Exiguobacterium sibiricum 7-3: one gene and its partner. The protein of the gene in region 1 interacts with the protein of each later gene in a pairwise test. Links are inferred from orthologs where the notes say so. Each region holds a gene or a part of one and is shown in the gene's direction. Other genes may lie near its edges.

Region 1 (3,265 bases):
ATGTCTGAAATCATTATCTCTTCCAGGTGAACCCTTATATCTGGTATTGAGTGCAGCAGGTGAACGCGATCGTTCGAAACGAGCGGTGATGGGGCGGATTGCCAGTCAGTATTGTGACGGAATCATCGTGACGGTACATGACCCGAGGCTTGAAAATCCACAGCAAATCATTAAAGAGCTTCTGACAGACATTGCTCCACGGAAAATCATTACGTGTCATGAGTCACGAAAAGAAGCGCTCCAGATTGCGGCAAAGATTGCATTAGCCGGGAAGCGGATGGTCATCGTCGGTAAAGGACATGAACGGTTTGAACAGATTGGAACTGAGCATGTTCCGTTTGATGAAGTCAAGATTTTAACGGATGAACTGATTCGATTATCCGGTCAAGAGTCTGCCATGTGAAAAACCGACCACTTTTAATTATGGTCGGTTTCTTTTCTTAGCTAAATCTTCTGCTTTTTTTGTATTGGCGAAATGATATTTTGTCCATTCTTGTAAGCGTTCTGGTCCATATTTTAACAACAGGGAAGCAGCGACCTGGTCGACTTTCGCACCGGCGCCTTTAGGAATTTCCGTCCCGGTCTGTCGGCTCAATTGATCCATTTCTTTCAGAAAGATAGCTCGTGCTAGGATGGAGGCTGCAGCGACAGCGACATGTAATCCTTCTGCTTTCGTCGAAAAATAGACATTGTCTTTGACTTGTTTTGTTTCTCCGGAAAGATGTTTGTAATAGGTCGCTTTTTCAGCAAATTGATCAATCAAGATCGCTTGCGGCGGCGCTTCCAGTTGAGCGAGTAATCCATTGAGCGCCGCATTATGAAGCAGGGCGGTCATTTTGCCTTGTGTCATCGTCCGTTGCATTTGATTGTAATCCGGATTATGCAGGATACGGTATTCATAAGGAATGACAGCATGCAAATCACGCGCAATCGAACGGATTTCCGGATCAGAGACATTTTTAGAGTCGCGGACCCCGAGCTCACGGACCAGTTCAATTTTTGTGCTGTCGACATAAGCGGCAACGACGACTAAAGGACCAAAAAAGTCACCTTTTCCGACTTCGTCACTGCCGACGACCGACCAGTTGGCGAATCCTTCGGGTAAAGAGGCACTTGCTGTCGAAGCGGTTTTTTTTGCCGCAGGCGAACCATATCGGGCAGCGACAGCTTCCGCCCCCTGTCCTTGAAACATGACCTTCCCTGAATTATAGACGGTCAAAATACATCCGGTCGTTCGTGCAGCGAAACGTGCATACGGAGGAGGCGAGACCTGATGACGTCCGAAATCCGAAATGACGGTTTCTTGTTTTTCTTTTGTTAACTTTAAAACGACTGTTCCCATGACATGATCACCCTTTCGGAAATAAGCATACCATCCTTAAGTCGGATGGTGGACTTCTTTTCCTATTTCAAAAATGATGGTACTATATGAAAGAAGCAAAGTATGAGGAGGACAGGAAAATGGCTGATTCAGAAGGGTTGAACCGGACGACGATTCATATTGCAGGAAACGATTATACGATTGTCGGAACGGAGTCACCTGAACATGTACGCGAAGTGGGTCTCCTCGTGGATACAAAAATTCGTGAAATCAGAGACCAGGCACCACAACTCGACGTTCGACAAATTGCTGTCTTGGCAGCTCTCAATATCGGTAGTGATTATGTCAAAATCAAAAAGAATTTGGGTGAATTTTAAACATGGTTTCTCTTGTTATCTTACTGTTTTTAGCTTTAGGCACGATGACGGGTGTCCGTCGGGGTGTTGTGTTACAGGCGGGTCATTTGTTGAGCTTACTCATCTCGTTTATCGTCGCGCTATCATTTTACGATGAACTGGCCGAGAAGTTTAAGTTATGGATTCCCTATCCGTCGACACTAGATGATGCGGGCATCGATTTGACGATGTTCTCCATCCCGAGTTCAGTCGGTTTGGATGAAGTGTTTTATAAAGCCTTTTGGTTCATCGTCCTGTTTTTTGTGACTAAAATCGTGTTATCGATCATCATTGCGATGTTTGATTCGCTGACGAATATTCCGGTTCTCAAGCAGGTAAAAGGTCTGTTAGGTGGAGTCTTCGGATTCATCGAGATGTATATCTTCATCTTCTTGATTTTGTTCTTGGCCGCTTTTGCGCCGATTCAGTCGATTCAGGATGCCATTGCGAATTCGAGTTTGGCCTCGTTTATGATTCAACATACACCAGTGCTTGCCGATTGGTTGATGCAAAAAGTCGGTTTGATAAAATAACGTGCTCCCGTTGAATGGGAGCTTTTTTTGAGGGGAGAATTGAACATGCGGACGACACAAGATGCGATTCGACATTTAGAAAGAATTTCAGTTTATCTCGAAGTAAAAGGCGAAAATCCATTTAAAATCAATGCATTTCGAAAGGCAGCGAGTCTGCTCGAAGCGGCAGAACTGGATTTTATGGCAATTGAAGATTTTACAGCGATGAAAGGAATCGGTAAAGGCACGGCAACCGTCCTTGAAGAATTCCGTGAAACAGGAACGAGTACAGCCTTAACAGAACTCGAACAACAGGTACCGGAAGGATTAATCGCCTTACTGAAGATTCCTGGACTTGGCGGGAAGAAATTAGCGAAGCTGCATGAAGTCGGGGTCATTGATGCAGATTCCTTCGCTGAGAAACTGGCGGATGGTACAGTGGAAGCAATGCCAGGCTTCGGAAAAAAGACTGTCGAAAAATACAGTAAGGCACTGGAAACGTTCGAGACACGACCAGAACGATTACCGTATGGTGTCATGCGCAAAAGTGTCAGTGAACTGGAGCGGACATTAGCCGGTATCGACCAAATCATTCGTTTTGAAGTCGGAGGTAGTTTCCGACGGGCGGAAGAAACGTGTAAGGATCTCGATTTCATCATCTCAACGGATCAGCCAAAAGAAGTGAAGGCACAGTTGCTTGAAATTGAACAAATCGATGAAATCATTGCTGCCGGGGAAACGAAGGTCTCGATTGTCCTCAAACGAGATGATGCATACATTGCGGTTGATTTCCGATTAGTGGATGATTTGGCGTTTGCTTCGACATTACATCACTTCACAGGCTCGAAAGATCATAATGTCCGGATGCGGCAACTGGCGAAAGAACGCGGCGAAAGCATCTCCGAGTACGGTGTCGAAACCAAGGACGGTCTGTTCCAACCGAAAACGGAACAGGAACTGTTTGCCCGTTATGATTTGCCGTTCATCCCGCCAGAACTGCGGGCAGGTCGTCTGGAGTTCGAAGCGAATTTAGACAC
Region 2 (3,413 bases), 210 kb from region 1 along the record:
GAATGTCTTAGCGGAAGGGTCTGCACCATCTGCAGGCGTCAAGCGAGGTGTCATCGTCGACATCGATCAAACAGTAAATGCCATTAAACAAGCGGTTGCAGAAGTGGAGCGCACACTCGGCGAACCAATTGGTGAAGTATATGTAGCAATTTCCGGTGAACACATCCAAGTCAAGGATTGCCAAGGGATGACATCAATCAAAGGGGAAGACAACGAAATCACAGATGACGACGTGAAAGATGTTCTTCACTCAGCCATGGTGATGCGGATTCCAAACGAATTGAGTGTTGTCGATGTGTTACCTAAAACGTTTACTGTCGATCAGCAGACGGAGATCACGGATCCACGTGGCATGATCGGTTATCGTTTAGAAGTGACAGGGAAGCTGATTATCGGAGCGAAGACGATTCTACATAGCATCAAACGTTCCATCGAACGAGCTGGTTTAGAACTTGCGGGGTATGTGCTGGAAAGCTTAGCCGTCTCACGAATCGCAGCTTCGATTGATGAATTAGAACTGGGTGTCGGGATCGTTGATATCGGACATGAAACGACCACTCTTTCAATTTACGAAAAAAACGATCTAGTTTACTCAACGACACTTGCGTACGGTGGAGATCATCTGACACGCGATTTGACGTATAAAATGAATTGTAAATATCAAGATGCGAAACTAGCCAAAGAAGAATATGGCGTCGCGTTGGAAGCTTTAGGTGATCCAGAAGAAAAAGTCTCATACGTGACAATCAACGGGGAACACCGTTTCGAACCACAGACGGAGATTGGCTTTGTCCTTGAAGCCCGTCTGGAAGAGATTTTCGAAATGATTCAGAAGCGGATGACACAAGCTGGGTATGCACAAATGAACAGCGGAATCATTCTTTGTGGTGGTAGTTCTTCCTTACCAGGAATTGACCAGCTCGGTAAGCGAATCTTTAAGCAAAGCGTGAACGTGTATCAACCAGCCAGCTTAGGGATTCGTCATCCGAAGTATGCTGTCGCTGCTGGGATGTTACGATATGTTCTATCACGCAGTGCCGTTTCGAAGTCAGGGTTTGACCGTGCGGACGAAAAGGGAATAGCCGCACAAGGCCGTGAGCAAGAGGAATTACTTGCACATCCTTCCCAACCTTCAGTACGCGAAGAGCGACCACAGAAGGAACAGCCTCCAAAAGAGCGAAAGTCATTCAGTAGTTTCTTTGAGAAATTTTTCGGCTAAATAAAAAATTATCAGTAAAAAAAATAGGGGGCCCCTTTTATGTTGCATTTTGATGAAATGATGGACCAAGTAGCTAAAATCAAAGTCATCGGAGTAGGTGGCGGTGGATCAAACGCTGTCAACCGAATGATTGAACATGGTGTCCAAGGCGTAGAATTCATCGCTGTCAATACGGATGCACAAGCATTAAACATGTCACAGGCAGATGTAAAACTTCAACTCGGAGCAAAATTAACACGTGGTCTTGGTGCCGGAGCAAATCCGGAAATCGGTAAAAAAGCTGCCGAAGAAAGCCGCGAACAGTTGACAGAAATTTTGTCTGGTGCCGATATGGTTTTCGTAACAGCAGGAATGGGTGGAGGTACCGGAACAGGTGCTGCACCGGTCATCGCAGAAATTTCTAAAGAAATCGGTGCATTGACAGTAGGTGTCGTGACAAAACCTTTCATGTTCGAAGGCCGTAAACGGATGCAACATGCTGTTTCAGGCGTGCAGAACTTTAAAGAAAAAGTCGATACACTCATCGTCATCCCGAATGATAAATTGCTTGAAATCGTCGATCGTAACACGCCGATGCTTGAAGCATTCAAAGAAGCCGATAACGTTCTTCGTCAAGGTGTACAAGGGATTACGGACTTAATCGCCGTTCCTGGTCTCATCAACTTGGACTTCGCGGATGTTAAAACGATCATGACGGAAAAAGGTTCAGCATTGATGGGTGTTGGTGTCGCAACCGGCGAACACCGTGCAACGGAAGCTGCGAAAAAAGCGATTTCGAGTCCATTGCTTGAAACATCGATCGAAGGGGCAAAAGGCGTCTTGATGAACATCACCGGTAGTGCAAACTTGAGCCTTTATGAAGTAACGGAAGCAGCTCAAATCGTCCAAAGCGCTGCGGATGAGGAAGTCAACTTGATCTTCGGATCAGTCATCAATGACAACCTGGAAGACGAAATCATTGTTACGGTCATCGCAACGGAATTCGAAAACGAACCACTCGATTTTGAAATCCCATCAGCACAAGAGATGATGAAAAACTTGCTCAAGAAAAAGCAAGCAGCGCCATCACCGGTAGCTGAAGAACCTAAACCGCAAGTCGAAGAGACACCTATTAGCTCGAACCAAGAATCAGCAAAAGGGTCAGATGTCGAAGAGACGATGGATATTCCTTCTTTCCTTCGCCGGAATAATCGTTAATCCGATATTCCAGGGACACGACTGCTAGATCAAGAGGTGTCGCGTAAGCGACACCTCTTTTTTTAAAAAAGGATGGGATGAGATGTTTGGTCAATGGATAAAATGGGATACGCCGACAGGAACTGTTCGTGCAGCGTTTACGACAAAGTTCTCAGCACCTCATGGCAAGGGTAACTTAGGACTGCACGTTAAGGATGATCCGGAAGGCGTCATCAAAAATCGTGAAGTCATCGTCCGACAACTGGAGTTATCTCTTGAAAACTCAGTTTGGGCTGAACAAGTGCACGGCAATCATGTAGAGCAGGTGACGACACTGGAGTCGGGTCGTGGAGCCTCTGATTACGAAACAGCAATCAAGGGAACAGACGGACTGGTGACGACAGATTCAAATGTTTTATTGATGATGCTGTTTGCTGACTGTGTGCCGCTCCTTTTCTGTGATCCGCGGACAGGTATCATTGCAAACGTTCACGCCGGTTGGCGCGGAACAGTCGCTAACATCGTAGAAGCCACACTGACAAAGATGGAACAAGCGGGTGCCGACCGTTCTTCGATTCAGATGGTCATCGGTCCGTCGATTCGTGAATGTTGTTATGAAGTCGATGGACCGGTTCTTGAAGCGGTGGATCAACTAGGTCTTGAAGAGTCTCCTTACATCAAGAAAGAAGACGGGAAAGCCATGTTATCCCTTCAAAAAACGAATGCCATGTTAGCCGAGCGTAGTGGTGTCGGCGATGTGCTCGATACAGGAATCTGTACGAACTGCCAGGCGGAAGACTATTTCTCATATCGTCATGGAGACCATGGTGGACGGTTTGCCAGTTTGATTGTAAAGGAGTCTCTCGATGTCAATTTCTGAAAATGTACAACATGTCCGACAAAACATGAAACAGGCGTATGAAAAGACCGATCAAAAAAAGCAGGTACAATTGATTGGCGTGACGAAATCAGTGTCAAGTGAAGTGGCAGCGGAGCTGCTTGAAGCGGGTATAACGGC

What was found. Proteins that work in one complex are often made in the same cells at the same time.
Region 2: the proteins of zapA (region 1) and ftsZ interact in binary tests that used the Bacillus subtilis proteins (3 or more experiments, as listed by UniProt). The link is inferred for Exiguobacterium sibiricum 7-3 from one-to-one orthologs.

Annotation. Positions count from the first base shown.
Region 1 is NZ_KK211190.1:883,043-886,307, forward strand. What follows is about bases 258-3,079. They hold zapA (cell division protein ZapA), read left to right. Parts: upstream 258-1,461; coding sequence 1,462-1,698; downstream 1,699-3,079. Other genes in these bases: P402_RS0105390 (UDP-N-acetylmuramoyl-L-alanyl-D-glutamate--2,6-diaminopimelate ligase), read left to right, coding at 258-403; rnhC (ribonuclease HIII), read right to left, coding at 422-1,342; P402_RS0105405 (CvpA family protein), read left to right, coding at 1,701-2,249; polX (DNA polymerase/3'-5' exonuclease PolX), read left to right, coding at 2,295-3,079. Also shown: more of P402_RS0105390, read left to right, coding at 1-257; more of polX, read left to right, coding at 3,080-3,265. UniProt on the Bacillus subtilis protein: Activator of cell division through the inhibition of FtsZ GTPase activity, therefore promoting FtsZ assembly into bundles of protofilaments necessary for the formation of the division Z ring.
Region 2 is NZ_KK211190.1:1,097,427-1,100,839, forward strand. The notes cover bases 368-3,337. They hold ftsZ (cell division protein FtsZ), read left to right. Parts: upstream 368-1,258; coding sequence 1,259-2,416; downstream 2,417-3,337. Other genes in these bases: ftsA (cell division protein FtsA), read left to right, coding at 368-1,219; pgeF (peptidoglycan editing factor PgeF), read left to right, coding at 2,499-3,275; P402_RS0106480 (YggS family pyridoxal phosphate-dependent enzyme), read left to right, coding at 3,262-3,337. Also shown: more of ftsA, read left to right, coding at 1-367; more of P402_RS0106480, read left to right, coding at 3,338-3,413. UniProt on the Bacillus subtilis protein: Essential cell division protein that forms a contractile ring structure (Z ring) at the future cell division site. The regulation of the ring assembly controls the timing and the location of cell division.